2 regions of the Enterococcus saigonensis genome follow, and region 2 is predicted to be linked to the other one. Evidence: riboswitches for the same ligand, from Rfam matches in the RefSeq annotation. Region 2 holds a riboswitch; the other holds the start of a gene.

Region 1 (7,722 bases), 880 kb from region 2:
TACTGCTGATACAGCAATTGAAGCGATTGGTCAAGGGGCTAATCGCGTTTTACTCGATACTTTTCCTGATTTACGATTGAATCGTTGGGGATATATTGAGGCTAATCGTGAAACAGGTGAAACCAATATACCTGGGATATTTGCAGGTGGTGATATTGTAACAGGTGCTGCGACAGTTATTTTGGCAATGGGAGCTGGAAAAGTTGCTGCAACGCAAATTGACAGCTATATCCAAAATCAAAAAGTCCATGTATAATAACAAAGTATTTATGGCTGTTTGTCATAAATTATAAGTGAGGTGACTGGAATGAAAAAAATGAAAACAATGGATGGTAATACTGCAGCAGCATATATTTCTTATGCATTTACAGAAGTTGCGGCAATTTATCCGATTACGCCAAGTTCAACGATGGCGGAAATGGTAGATGAATGGTCATCAGTTAATGATCAACGCAATATCTTTGGGGAACCTGTCAATTTAGTAGAATTGCAATCAGAAGCAGGTGCAGCTGGAACGGTCCATGGTTCCTTAAAGACAGGTGTTTTAACAACAACATATACTGCGTCACAAGGTCTACTTTTAATGATTCCTAATATGTATAAAATTGCAGGTGAGCTTCTGCCCACAGTGTTTCACGTTGCTGCACGGGCTGTTTCAACGAATGCTTTATCTATTTTTGGAGATCATAGTGATGTGATGGCTGCTAGACAGACTGGATTTTGTATGTTGGCAGAATCTAGTGTGCAAGAAGTGATGGACTTGTCTGCGGTTGCACATTTAGCTTCAATTGAGGGTAGTTTACCTTTTATGAACTTTTTTGACGGGTTTCGTACCAGTCATGAGTTACAAAAAATTGAAGTATTGGATTATGAAGATTTAAAGGGAATGGTTAATTGGGGAAAATTAGAAAAATTCCGAAAAAGAGCTATGAATCCAAATCATCCCACTGTTTCTGGGACTGCCCAAAATTCCGATATCCATTTCCAACAACGAGAAACAGTAAATCAGTATTATGATAATATCTTGCCGATTGTCCAAAAATATATGGGCAAAATCAATACGTTGCGGGGAACGAATTATGATTTAACGAATTACTACGGTGATCCCCATGCGACTGAAGTCATTATTTCCATGGGATCAGCTTCACCAACCATTCAACAGACAGTAGATTATTTAAATAAGCAAGGTCGTAAAGTTGGCCATTTAAATATTCATTTATATCGTCCATTCCCAGCTGAAAATATGTTACAAAATTTACCCGACACAGTGGAACGGATTGCTGTTTTGGATCGAACAAAAGAGCCTGGGTCTGACGGTGAGCCTTTGTTACTGGATGTACAAAGTGTATTGTATCGTCATATTAATCGCCCAATTGTCATTGGTGGTCGCTATGGTATTGCATCAAAAGATGTTACGCCAGATCAAATCGTGACAGTTTTTGATCATTTACGATTACCGCCAGATCAGTTGAAATATCGGTTTACAATTGGTATTAAAGATGATGTGACCCATTTATCTTTGCCACAGTCAGAAATTTTAGATCTAACATCACCAAGTACGTTCCAAGCCAAATTTTGGGGCTTTGGTTCAGATGGTACAGTGGGTGCCAACAAACAAGCTATCAAAATTATTGGGAATAATACAGATCAGTATGCACAAGCTTATTTTGCTTATGATTCAAAAAAGTCTGGTGGGTTAACCATTTCTCACTTGCGTTTTGGCGATCATGAAATTCGCTCTACTTACAATGTTGAATCAGCTGATTACATCGCTTGTCATAATAGTGCCTATATTCATCAATATGAGTTATTAAAAGGGTTAAAAGATGGCGGTACTTTTTTACTTAATACCGTTTGGGATGAAGAAAGAGTTAAAAAGAACTTACCAAGTCACTTGAAAAAGTATCTGGCTGTTCACAATATTAATTTTTATATTATCAATGCGATGAATATCTCAATTAAAAATGGACTTGGACGCCGCATTAATACAGTTTGTTCCGCGGCTTTCTTTGAAGTGACGGATATTATGAACCAAGAGACTTTCCTGCCGTTATTAAAACAGGAAGTTCAAAATGCTTATGGAAAAAAATCAATGAAACTAGTGGAAAATAACTGGAATGCGATTGATGAAACTTTTGAAGCTTTAACAAAAGTGGACGTGCCAACAGAATGGGCAAATATTGAAGTCCCAGTAAAAAATCCCAAAACAGATGAAAACAAACCTGCTTATATTCGTAATATCTTAGAACCGATTAATCGTCAAGAAGGCAATGGTTTATCTGTTAAAGACTTAATGGATAATGATATGTTAGGTGGAACAATGGCAATGGGATCTGCAGCTTATGAAAAGCGCGGCATTGCTTTAGAAGTTCCTGAATGGTTGCCAGACGCATGTACGCAATGTAATGAATGTGCCTTTATCTGTCCTCATGCTGCAATTCGTCCTTTCTTAGCTGATGAAGAAGAAAAAGCTGAAGCGCCTGAAGGATTCATTACTCGGAAAATGCGCGGCGCAGATGGCTTAGAATATCGTATTCAGGTATCTGTTGAAGATTGTACAGGTTGTGGTCTTTGTGTAGAGGCTTGTCCGGCTAAAGGAAAAGCATTAGTCATGAAACCGTATGAAGCGATGAAAGATGAAGCAATGAATTGGGCATTTGCAATGACATTACGTCAAAAGGCAAATCCTATAAAAAAAGAATCTGTCAAAGGCTCGCAGTTTGAACAACCTTTATTGGAATTTTCTGGTGCTTGCGCTGGTTGTGGCGAAACGCCTTATATCAAATTGTTAACACAGTTGTATGGGGATCGGATGATGATAGCCAATACAACTGGCTGTTCTTCTATCTGGGGTGGTTCTTCTCCAGCAACGCCTTATACCACCAATGCAAATGGTTGTGGTCCAGCTTGGTCAAATTCATTATTTGAAGATAACGCAGAATTTGGCTTAGGTATGTATATTGCCAATGAAACAAAACGAAAACGGTTGGTAACGGCGGTTAAAAATGTTTTGAATCAAAATGCTGTTTTACCAGAAACAAATGAATTGTTAACTGACTGGATGGAGCATATCCATGAGGGTAATGGTACACAACAACGGGCAGCAAAAGTTATTGCTGCATTAAAATCTGAAGTTAATAATCTTGCTGTAGCTCCATTGTTGGAATACCAAGATATGTTTGTAAAACCAAGTCAATGGATTATTGGTGGCGACGGTTGGGCATATGATATTGGTTATTCAGGCATTGATCACATTTTAGCTACTGGAGCAGACGTTAATATTTTTGTCATGGACAATGAGCTATACGCCAATACAGGTGGTCAAATGTCTAAAGCGACCCCAACTTCTGCTATTGCAAAATTTGCAGCTGGTGGGAAGAAAACCAAGAAAAAAGATTTGGGTATGATGGCAATTGCTTACCAAGATGTTTACGTAGCACAAATTTCAATTGAGGCTAACCCAAAACAAGCTTTAAAAGCAATTATGGAAGCTGAATCCTATCCAGGACCATCTGTTATTATTGGTTATACGCCATGTATTAACCATGGAATTAAAGGTGGGATGAGCCAATCAATCAAAGAGAGTAAAGCAGCTGTAGAAAGTGGCTACTGGCAACTATATCGCTATGATCCACGTTTAAGAGAAAAAGGCAAGGATCCAATGCGAGTAGATTTCAAAAAAGTTGATTTTACGAAAATGAATGAATTTTTGGAAAATCAAGTTCGTTTTTCTGCTTTGCGAATTATTAAACCTTCATCAGAAGAAGTTGATCAAATGTTAGGACAAACTGTTCAAGATATGGAAGAAAGAACAGAAGTGTACAGTCAATTAGCTGATTTGAAGAAATAATGAAAAGCCAGTTTTGCATTAAAAGCAAAACTGGCTTTTTAAAAGCTATAATAATATGCTTGTTAATCAGCAATCTCATGAATAGAAAAGCTAGCTAGTTGGAATAAATGATGATTTATTACAAAAACTTTATCATGTTGTTTTTGCACTTTACCAATTTCGTATTTGACAATTCTTTCCTCGCCAGCTTTTATGACATATTGTGATTGATAGCTGCTATGTCGTTTGGGATTATCTACCCAATTGTTACCATCCAAACTATAGCTATTATGAACTACTTGTACAACGCCTTCGTGGACTCTAATTTGAAAATACTTTGGGCCAGTCTGATTAAAGTGTAACGTGTGAACTCTTTTTTTTCCAAATAGTTTAGAAAGAATGACTTTTTCTGAATTAGTTTTCATTTGAGACTCCTACTTTAGGTAATTCAGATAAACGATGGCCAATATGATGAGCTAAGAGAGTAGATTTTGGTCGAATAATTAACTGAGAAGTATAAATTCCTTGATGGCCCGAGATGAAATAACTAATAAAAGCACTAACTACATAAAATGGCAGCATTTTGGAACCAAATAAGTCAATTCCCAACATAATTGTCGTTAAAGGCGCATTGGCGGCACACCCAAAGACACAAATCATTCCTATCGCAGCAAAAAGACTAGGTGTTAGATGAAAAAATGAAGCGATTCCTGAGCCTAATGCAGAACCAATATCAAATAACGGAGTAACTTCTCCGCCTTGAAAACCAGCTCCTAAACTTAAACTAGTAAAAAATAATTTAAACAAACCTTCTTTTGCTGTTGCTACTCCCGTAAAAGCATCGTCCATCATCCACAAACTCAAGCCTTCATACTTTTGTCCATTTAAAATGGTCATTAAAACAACAACAATCCCTGCAGTGATAAACGCGCGTATTAAATAGTTGCTAAAAAATTTGCGATAAATTTTTTTGGCATGGTGAGTTAAATAAGCAAAAAGTCGTCCAGCTAACCCAAATAAAATACTTGCGAGAACAAAGGCAAAAAGTAGACGAGGTGTAATGCTTGTTAACTCAGTAATATAATGATGAGTGTGAGTAGTTCCCCAAAGTTGTGCAGTAAAATCTCCTAGATAAGCAGCCATAAAACAAGAAAGCAAAGCGTTTCGTTCAATTTTGCCAATATAAGCCATTTCCATCCCAAAAAAAGCACCTGCCAAAGGGGTACCAAAAATAGAGGCAAAACCGGCACTAATTCCAGCGTGGACTAGCAATTTTCGCTTTTTTTTGTTTAATTTTAATTTTAATCCTAATCTATTGGAAATAACACCACCAATTTGAACGGCACTTCCTTCGCGTCCTACAGACGCACCAAATAAGTGAGAAAAAATTGTGAAAAAGAAAGTAAAAAATCCCATTCTAACAGGAACAGGTGCTTCTTTTTGAATACTTTCAATAATTAAATTATTACCTTTGTCTGCGCCTTTTCCGTAAGTTTGATACGAATAAGCAGTAATTATCCCAAGTACGGGAAGTAAGTATAATAGGTAAAAATGACTATCACGAAAATTTCCTACCCAAGTTAAACCAGTTAATAAGAAATGAGAAATAGTTCCCGTGGTAAGTGCAACAATTAATATAGCTCCATAAAAAATTCCGCTTTCTTTGACTATTTTTATTCCTGATTTTTCTTTCATTTAAATCCTCCTATATTATGCTATTTAATAATGGTAATAATGTTCTTATTTCTTTATTGTTCAAAGTTTGGAAATAAAGACAAAAAAAGCTAATGACTTCTACAAATAAACTTGTAGAAGTCATTAGCGTAATTGCGGTTTTGGATAAATCCAAGGGAGAACATCATTCCCAAAATATTTAACTATTGTTAGTCTAGCGAAAAGCATTATTCAAGTCAAGAAAATTTCAGAAATTTTTTTGTAAATATATAATCGCAAAACTTTGTCAGTTTGACCATGTTTTGATAACATGATGTTGTACTTAAAATAATTTTGAGGTGAAAAATATGCGAATAAATAAATCTAAAGTCGCCATTATTGGTAGCGGTCTAGTAGGTTCTTCAACAGCCTTCAGTTTAATTACACAAGGGGTTTGTGATGAAGTGTTAATGGTAGATATTAATGCTGAAAAAGCATCCGGTGAAGTGCGGGACTTACGCAATTCTATCCGATTTTTGGGGCGAAATGTTCGAGTGAAAGCCGGAACATATGCTGATTGTGGCGATGCTGATATTGTAGTTATTACTGCAGGAGCTCCTCCAAAAGCTGGTCAAACGCGGTTAGACACATTAGATATCAGTGCCAAAATTGCCAAATCAATTGTGCAGCCCGTAATGCAAAGCGGTTTTGATGGGATATTCGTTGTTGTTTCTAATCCTGTAGATATGTTAGCGCATTTAGTTTATAAATTATCAGGTCTACCAAAAAATCAGGTTATCGGTTCGGGGACTTCTGTTGATTCCGCTCGGCTACAAAACTTTTTAGCAGATTTAGTGGATGTTGATCCTAGAAGTGTTTATGCCTATGCTTTAGGTGAACACGGAGATTCTTTAATGGTACCTTGGTCGACAGTCACCGTAGCAGGAAAATCATTTACAGACATTATTGCAGACAATGCAGAACTAGTTGGAGATGTTGATTTAGATGAAATCGTCTACAAGACAACACAAGAAGGTTGGGAAATCTACAATCGTAAAGGAACAACATATTACGGTATCGCTTCAGCTTGCGTCGGTATTATTAAAGCAGTCTTATATGATGAAAATTCAATTGTTCCAGTTTCTACTTTATTAGAAGGTGAATATAATGAAGTAGGGATTTTTGCAGGCGTTCCAGCAGTTTTAAATCGTTCGGGTGTCTTTGATATTTTAGAAATTCATATGACAGCAGAAGAAGAAGCTAAATTCCGTCATTCTGCAACTGTTATTCGTGAATATACAGAAAAAATTCGAAAGTATGAAAACTAGTCTAGTTGAACGTCCTACAGTGTTTCTGGAAAAATTATGGAGCTTGATAGTCATTAACTAGTGCGAAAATTTTGCGTAAAAATCTTTTAAAAAATAAAATAATGAATAATTTGATAACTCAACGCTATAAAAACGCGCTTACCAAGAGCTGATTTGTATGAGCAGATTGTTTAAGAAAGACAGATACGGAAATTATGCTATTAAATGACAAATATCTAAGGCCCTAAATAAAGTAAAAGAAGTATTAATTGTACAAATTGAATTGACAAACTTAGTGAAGCTGCACAAAAAACACTAACTGGTTTTTAGGAGGGCAGAAATTGCAAGTAGAAGTTAAAAATAAAGATTTTCATTACCAATTGACGATTGAAAGAAAAACCATTCAAGATGTTTCCATGATTGTATGCGGTACAATTTTAATAACAAATTTAATAAAGTACTACCGTAAAAAGCGATAGTAAGTATTTGGACTACATTTCGTCATGAAGTAACAAAATAATATTTTTGTAATTTTTAAGTGGAAAATAATAATTTATGATGCCATTTAAAGTTTTCTTAATTTTTTGTACCTTAATTTTAATTGCTGTATGACAATTGTCAGAATATTATGGGATAAATACTTCCAAATTTGAAAGGAATTGCACGGCTATTTTTAAATAAACGTGGTTTTTTGTAATAAACTTTGTAGAACTGAAATATTCTGTTATGGTGTTGTTACCTACAAGTTGTCGCTCCTTGTTATGATATAAAAGTCGTTTGAGACGAATATTGAAATCATAAAGGAGCAACTTATATATGAAATTAGTAAAATCGCTTTTTACAACAACAGCACTTTTAGCTGGCATCGCAGCATTTGGTGTTAATGCCAATGCAGCAGAAGTTGAGCATACCGTTACAAGTTCAGACACATTA
Region 2 (7,722 bases):
CTTCCGTCTGAAATTAACAAATTGCAACAAAGTAAAGTTTTCCCAAAAATCTCCTTTACCATTACAGTTACAGGAGGAAATAATATGGAATATAAAATAATTGAAATGCCGGACTTTTATTTAGCGGGAGTTAAAAAGAGAGTCTCTATGCAATTTGAAGGCGTAAATGAAGAGATTATTGCCTTAGCACAAAGCATTACTGGCGCCCAAAGAGAGGAAATGCATGCTTTGAAAAATGTGGCTCCCTTAGAAGTTGTGAATGCATCTTATGCTGCTGATTATGGGTTTAAAGAAGAAAAAGGGGAGCTGACACATCTTATCGGTGTTTTAACGACAAAAGAGCCTAAGTTATTAACAAAAAAAGCTGTATCGGCAGGTTTATGGGCAGTTTTTACTGCTGAAGGTCCATTTCCGGAAACAATGCAAAAGACAATGGCTAAAATTTACAGTGAATGGTTGCCTAGTGTAGAGTATGAGCTAATTGCAAAGCCCAATTTTTCATTTACGAAAATGAATACAAAAAAAGATAAGTTTGCTTATAGTGAAATTTATATCCCAATTAAAGAAAAATCCATGGGCAGCTAAACGATTAGTTTATACGTTGTAATGCATGGGTGCGGCACATTACTTGCCGATATAAGAAAGCCCAAACGTTACTGCCAGAATGTATTTTGTATGAGAGAAAGTAGAATATTACTTATTGTTTGCGCTAGGTAACTAGATTCCATGCAGAATAAACAGAATTTTTAGGAATCTTTGGTTTCTTATTCTGGGTTCATTTTGCAATTAAAAGGAAAAGTTAACGAGAATCAGGTATAATAAACGTGTGAGCCTAACGTTCAACTTCAATTCGTTAGAATCATTTTTTCGCATTTTAGCGAAATGACATCAACTATTTTATTATTCACGCCAAATGGATAATAAGATGTTGGTGTTTTTTTTTACTGTTTAGTGAAATGGATACTAAAAAATTTTTGAGATAAAAGGATTGACAATTGTTCGGTACCGAAATATAATCACCAATGTAATAAAGTTCGGTACCGAAATATTCGGTGCCGTAATAAAAGTGAGGTAATTTTAATGAATACATTTAGTGACCAATTATTAAAACAAATTCGTTTCATCAGTGATGCTGGCAATGCGTTTATGAGTAAAAGACAAAAATTAACAGGGCAACAGCGAGTATTGGCAGTACTGCGCTTGGAAGACGGATTAACCCAAGGCTATTTAGCAGACATTTTGGGTTTGAGTCCTAGTTCACTGGCAGAATTATTGAAGAAATTAGAAAATAGTGGCTCTATTAAACGCATTGAAGATGAGCAGGACAAACGTATTAAGAAAGTATTTTTGACCGAAGTAGGCAAAAAGCAGGCAGAAATATCGGCACAAACAGCACAAACAAGTGAAAGTGCACATTTCTTTGATGGCTTAACGGAAGAGGAAATGACGGAACTAGCAGATTTATTACAAAAAATTAAAGAAGGCTGGAATGATGACATGAAACAAAAAGCCGAAGCCTTTGTAGATCCTTTTGATCGTCTCGCAGCTATTCAAAATATGCAGGAAGTTTTTAAAGAACATTTTGGGCAAGAATGGGCTGAAATGGATGCTGCGGACATGAATAAATTACGTCGAGAAATGCAGAAAAAAATGCGAGAAATGTCATTTGAAGATTTAGAACACATGCGTAATTTCCGTGGCGACTTTGGTGGCTTTGGTGGTGGACTAAGAGGGGGGCGTGGCGGCCGTCTTGGTGGTCGTAATTTTCACGAAAATCACCCCCATCCAACCAAAGAACAACAAGAGGCCTGGTTTGATTTTTGGAAGAATAAAATTGGTGGTATGAAGCCAAATCAGGGTAAAGAAGATAAACAAGATCAAGATGAATGGAAAGATTTTTAAAAGAGTTAACGACGTTTTAAAACGATTCTGTCTAAAACAATTTAGTCTGGCAGACACTTTTTACAAAAAATTTCAAGTTTGTAAAGGTTACAGGCGTTTTTTCTTTACACCTGCGTAATGTCAGACGTTAATGAAGAAAAGAGGAATTTACAATGCCACAAGGTGGAGGCGGCCGTGAAGCTGCAATTTTTGATGATGAGTTACCAAAAGCTAAAGGAACATTTAAATTTAAAGATTTTTTGAAACTAATTAATAGTGTGAGCCCCCAAAAAGCACTTTTTGCTTTTGGTTTATTACTAAGCTTAATCACGAGTGGCGCGAGTCTTGTTGTGCCACAGTTAACAAAAGGATTAGTAGATACGAGTGAGTTAGCAAAAATCGATGGCAAAATGGTTGCCGTCTTGGTGTTGGCGTTTATCGTATATTTAGGTTTCGGTGCAATTGGCGGTTATTTTTTACGTTATGTCGGGGAAAGTTCTGTCAAAACATTACGAGAAAAATTATGGCACCACTTGTTACATTTGCCTGTCGCCTATTATGACGATCATAAATCAGGTGAAAGTAGCTCTCGTTTGGTGAATGATACCAGTGTAATAAAGGACTTGGTAACGACCCAATTTCCTAATTTTATTACGGGGGCTATTCAATTAGTCGGCTCGGTGATTATCTTATTTATCATGGACTGGAAAATGGCGGCGCTAATGTTTATTTCTGTGCCAGTCGTTATGTTAGTAATGATGCCAATTGGAAAATTTATGATGAAAATTGGGCGCCAAATGCAAGGTGCACTAGCAGATTTTAATGCAGATACGACAGAGAAAATATCTGAGATTCGCTTAATTAAATCCAGTAATGGCGAAAGCTATGAAATTAAAAATGGTGGTCGCTATATTGATAAAATCTTTAAACTAGGTTTAAAAGATGCCAAAGTTGAAGCTGTCTTGCAGCCAGTAATGATGACGACAATGCTAGGTTTGTTTGTTGGTATTTTAGGCTATGGAGCAGTACGGGTGCAAGCAGGGACACTAACTAGTGGTGAATTGGTCGCTTTCTTATTGTATCTCTTCAATATCATTACACCAGCTGCTAGCTTTGCTACCTTCTTTTCTCAAGTGCAAAAAGCAATGGGGGCAACAGAACGCATTCAAGCAATTTTGGAAACACCAACGGAAACAATTACCGTTGATACCAATATTACTGTCACAGGTAAAACAATTGAAGCAAATCACTTATCATTTAGTTACGACAAATCAAAAGTGATTTTACAAGATGTTTCTTTTGAAGCTAAACCTAATACGGTGGTGGCATTTGCCGGACCTAGTGGTGGAGGTAAGTCAACGATTTTTGGCCTGTTGGAACGTTTTTATGAACCAAAATCAGGCAGTATTACCATTGGTGGACAAAATATTCAAGACCTGTCTCTAAAAGATTGGCGTTCACAAATTGGTTATGTCTCACAAGATAGTGCGGTTTTTGCCGGTAGTATTCGAGACAATTTACAATATGGCTTAAATCAGTTACTAACAGATGAGAAAATGTGGGAAGGTTTGTCATTAGCGTATGCGGATCAGTTTGTCCGCGATTTTCCTGATCAATTGGATACGCAAATTGGCGAACGCGGCGTCAAATTATCTGGTGGACAAAAGCAACGCATTGCGATTGCCAGAGCCTTTTTACGCAATCCGAATATCTTGATGTTAGACGAAGCTACAGCCAGTCTAGATTCTCAATCAGAAGAAAAAGTACAGCGAGCATTAGATCAGTTAATGGCAGGAAGAACAACATTAGTAATTGCTCACCGCCTGTCAACGATTGTTGACGCAGATAAAATTTACTTTATCGAACATGGAGAAGTGACAGGCAGTGGGACACACCGTGAGTTAATTGCAACGCACCCTTTATATGCCAAATATGTAAATGAGCAAGTTGTAGATTAAAAAAACCAGATGTAACTATTATTTATAAGGTGAAATTTATGAAACAGCTTAAACTGTTACTTAAATTTCATCTTATTTATTTAGCGGACAAATTTGAAATTTACGGCTAATTAAAAGCAAGAGTCTTTTTGTTTTACAATTTTTGAAAATGGCGATATTATTTTCGCGTAAAGGGATGGTGTTCCCTATAAGTGCTGAAATGGCTGATGACACCTGTTGTAAGAGTTTATTTGAGATGTTTTCAAATACTTTTACAACAGGTGTTTTTTTGCATTTTGAATTTTGCCACTCAAAGAATCTAAGGAGGAATTATCATGTCAGTAGTGATTGAAAATGTTAAAGCAAGAGAAGTTTTTGATTCAAGAGGTAACCCAACTGTCGAAGTCGATGTCATTTTATCTGATGCAACATTAGGACGTGCACAAGTGCCATCAGGAGCTTCAACTGGCGATCGTGAGGCTGTCGAATTGCGCGATGGCGGTGATCGCCTGCAAGGCAAAGGTGTTTTAAAAGCAGTGAACAATGTAAACACAGAAATCAAAGATGCATTAGTTGGGTTGAGTCCATTTGATCAAGAAAAAATTGATCACATCATGATTGATTTAGACGGCACAGCCAATAAAGGTCGGTTGGGTGCTAACGCTATTTTAGGTGTTTCGATGGCGGTTAGTCGAGCCGCTGCCGCTAGCAAAAAGGAACCTTTGTATCGTTATTTAGGTAGTGTTGATTTAGAATTACCACAACCATTTTTTAACGTAATTAATGGTGGTGTCCATGCTGATTCGGGCATTGATGTTCAAGAATTTTTGATTACGCCAGTTAAAAGAGCAAGTTTCCGTGATGGAGTAGAAAAAATTGCCAATATCTACCACACACTAAAAGGAATTTTAGCTAAAAAAGGCCTTGAAACAGCGGTTGGGGATGAAGGCGGCTTTGCGCCAAAACTAGGTAGTACAGAAGCTGCTATCGAAACATTGTATGAAGCAATTAAAGCTGCTGGTTACATGCCAAAAGAAGAAATTGCGATTGCGTTAGATCCAGCTTCAAGCGAATTTTATAATGAGGATACCCATAAATATAACTTTGAAGGCAAAGAAATGTCCAGTGGCGAAATGTTAACCTACTACCAAGAATTAGTAGCGAAATACCCTGCTATTATTTCAATTGAAGATGGTTTTTCCGAACATGATTGGGACGGGTTTAAAAAACAAACGGATACGATGGGGGCTAACATTCAACTAGTTGGCGATGATATTTTTGTTACCAACCCCACTATTTTTAAAGAGGGCATTGATAAAGGCGTCGCCAATGCAATTTTAATCAAACTAAACCAAATTGGCACAGTTTCTGAGTCCATTGCAGCTATTAAATTAGCGCGCCAAAATGGTTACAATACAATGATTTCCCATCGTTCAGGAGAAACTGGTGATACTTATATTGCTGACTTTGCTGTCGCAATGAATGCCGGACAAATTAAAACAGGTTCTATGGCCCGCAGTGAACGAGTGGAAAAATACAATCAATTTTTACGGATTGAAGAAGAATTGGAAGGCTACGCTAAACTAGCACATTTTCCTAGGAAATAAGAAAATCTATATTTTAACTCAAAAGGAGTACTCTAGCTGGAGTATTCTTTTTGTTATATAAGTAGTCTCACATCTGAATTTTATAAAAATCCATCTGACGGTAGCTTTTTATTAAAAAATATAGCAAAATTAAACCAAAGAAAGGATGAGGGAAATGGGTAAAATAGGATTTTATGGGGGAGGAAATATGGGGCAGGCAATGATCAGTGGGTTATTGCAGTCAAAACTTTACATAAGAGAGGACATTTTTGTCTATGATGCCTATGGCCCTTCATTAGAAAGTATTAGTAAACGGTTTGATGTTAACGTAACACACACAGGTGATGAATTAATTAAAAAAAGTGATATCATTATTTTTGCGGTAAAACCTAGTATTTTATCCGAAGTGTTAGAACATGTAGCAACCGTGATTAGAAAGGATCAATTAGTGGTTTCTATTGCCGCTGGTGTTACAATAGATACAATTATTGGCTATCTTGGAAAAAAGCAAAAAATTCTACGTGTTATGCCAAATACGCCAGTCTTGGTGGGAGAAGGTATGTCAGCCGTTGCCGCAAATCAGATGGTTACTACAGGAGAACTAGACCAAATTTTAGCAATTTTTCGTAGTTTTGGAAAAGCAGAAGTAGTCTCAGAAAAAATGATGGATAGTGTAACGGGATTAAGTGGTTCAGGTCCAGCATTTGTTTATATGTTTATTGAAGCCCTAGCTGATGGTGCAGTTTTTGAAGGAATGCCGCGAGAAATGGCTTATGAATTTGCCGCTCAGACGGTTCTTGGGGCAGCAAAAATGGTGGGAGAAACCAAAGAACATCCAGGTGTTTTAAAAGATCGTGTAACTTCACCAGGAGGTACTACAATTGCGGGTGTAAAAGCATTAGAAACGGAAGGATTACGAGCAGCAGGAATAGCAGCTGTGTGTGCAGCAACAAAAAAAAGTCGTGAGTTAGGGAAATAATGGAGGAAAATAGATGCCAAAAGCCACTTTTTTAAATTTAGCTGTTGATAAACAGGAAAAAGTTGAAATGATTTTATTGGCAACTTTTTATAATCGACACATTTCTCAAGTGAAAGTATCCGAAATTGTTGAAAAAATGGGTATGTCGCGGGGAGCTTTTTACAAATATTTCATTGATTTAGAAGATGCGCATCAATATGTAGTGCAAAAAGCTTCTATTGCAGTTCACCGTGAAATATTAACGTCTGTTTATACGATGTCAGACGATTTATTTGCGGGAATTGCAAATTATCTAAAAAAAATTGCGCGAGTGGATAAAACAGCAAAAGAATGGCAACAAATTCAATTATTGACAGCTAATCCGACAATTTTTGCTAAACGCAATGATCACAGTAATGGGCAAAATGCAATGGTGCTGCAATGGCAAGAGCTTTTGATCAAAAATGATATTAGTATGGATACGCTAGAAGAAAGCCAAGAATTTTTATTTCTGATTATGGATTTGGTGATGGAGATATTGACTGCCTTTATAGTCAATGATTGGGATGAAAAACGATTAGCCACTATTTATCAGTTGCGAATTAAATGGCTCAAACAAGGTATTCAAAAAAAATAGAATAATTCAGAGTAAAACAGATATTTGCGTCTAAAAGTAGCAATATGGCTATTAAAGCAAATTTCTGTTTTTTATTGTTGAGAGAATTACAAAATTTTGTTAATGAAGTTTTTTGTTTGGCTAATGTGATCGTATTTTACCTATTAGTTTTCAAGACAGTTCCCCGTTTTCTCTTGCTAAAAGTCGGATAAAATGGCTTCTTTGATATTTTCTAAAAGGCCTAGAGTTTGTGCTTTTTCGATTCGAATTACATTTTAAATATTAAGAAAAGGTTAAGTAAATTTCGTTTAACAAGCACAAATAGTGACAAAGTGTTACTGAGGCGTTAAAGTGATTACCGTACTTAAAGAAATTGTAAATAAAGGATGATGAAGATGTTTTTAGCACTAAAAGAGATGCGTTATGCGAAACTACGCTATGGCTTAATTATTGGGATTATGTTGCTAGTTTCCTTCGTAGTTTTCTTGTTGTCAGGATTAGCATCCGGGTTGGCACAAGAATTTATGCAAGCGGCAGGTGATTGGCAAGCGGATACGGTAGTATTGGCAAAGGATGCCAATAAATCATTAAATGCTTCTCAGTTAACGTTGCAGGATTTTGATGATGTAGCCACTACAAGTAAAAAGGCACCTATTAGTATTTATAATGGTGCAGCAAAGTTGAATAAAAAAAATACGGATATTACTTTATTTGGAACAGATTCTGAAGCCTTTATGTTGCCAA

What was found. A riboswitch is a leader RNA that binds a small molecule or an ion and turns the genes downstream of it on or off. The one in region 2 is predicted to bind fluoride.
Region 1: another riboswitch for fluoride. It lies ahead of EsVE80_RS05950 (chloride channel protein); the one in region 2 lies ahead of eno (phosphopyruvate hydratase).

What each region holds. Positions count from the first base shown of each region.
Region 1 covers NZ_AP022822.1:1,257,942-1,265,663, forward strand. Annotated here, with positions in the region: gene gltA (NADPH-dependent glutamate synthase) at 1-256, shown strand, start outside; gene nifJ (pyruvate:ferredoxin (flavodoxin) oxidoreductase) at 308-3,850, shown strand; gene EsVE80_RS05945 (hypothetical protein) at 3,913-4,254, opposite strand; gene EsVE80_RS05950 (chloride channel protein) at 4,244-5,524, opposite strand; fluoride riboswitch at 5,632-5,704, opposite strand; gene EsVE80_RS05955 (L-lactate dehydrogenase) at 5,851-6,810, shown strand; gene EsVE80_RS05960 (hypothetical protein) at 7,131-7,268, shown strand; gene EsVE80_RS05965 (3D domain-containing protein) at 7,606-7,722, shown strand, end outside.
Region 2 covers NZ_AP022822.1:376,923-384,644, forward strand. Annotated here, with positions in the region: gene EsVE80_RS01730 (AraC family transcriptional regulator) at 1-585, shown strand, start outside; gene EsVE80_RS01735 (MarR family winged helix-turn-helix transcriptional regulator) at 1,081-1,902, shown strand; gene EsVE80_RS01740 (ABC transporter ATP-binding protein) at 2,055-3,839, shown strand; fluoride riboswitch at 4,002-4,062, shown strand; gene eno (phosphopyruvate hydratase) at 4,154-5,425, shown strand; gene proC (pyrroline-5-carboxylate reductase) at 5,580-6,383, shown strand; gene EsVE80_RS01755 (TetR family transcriptional regulator) at 6,397-6,999, shown strand; gene EsVE80_RS01760 (ABC transporter permease) at 7,374-7,722, shown strand, end outside.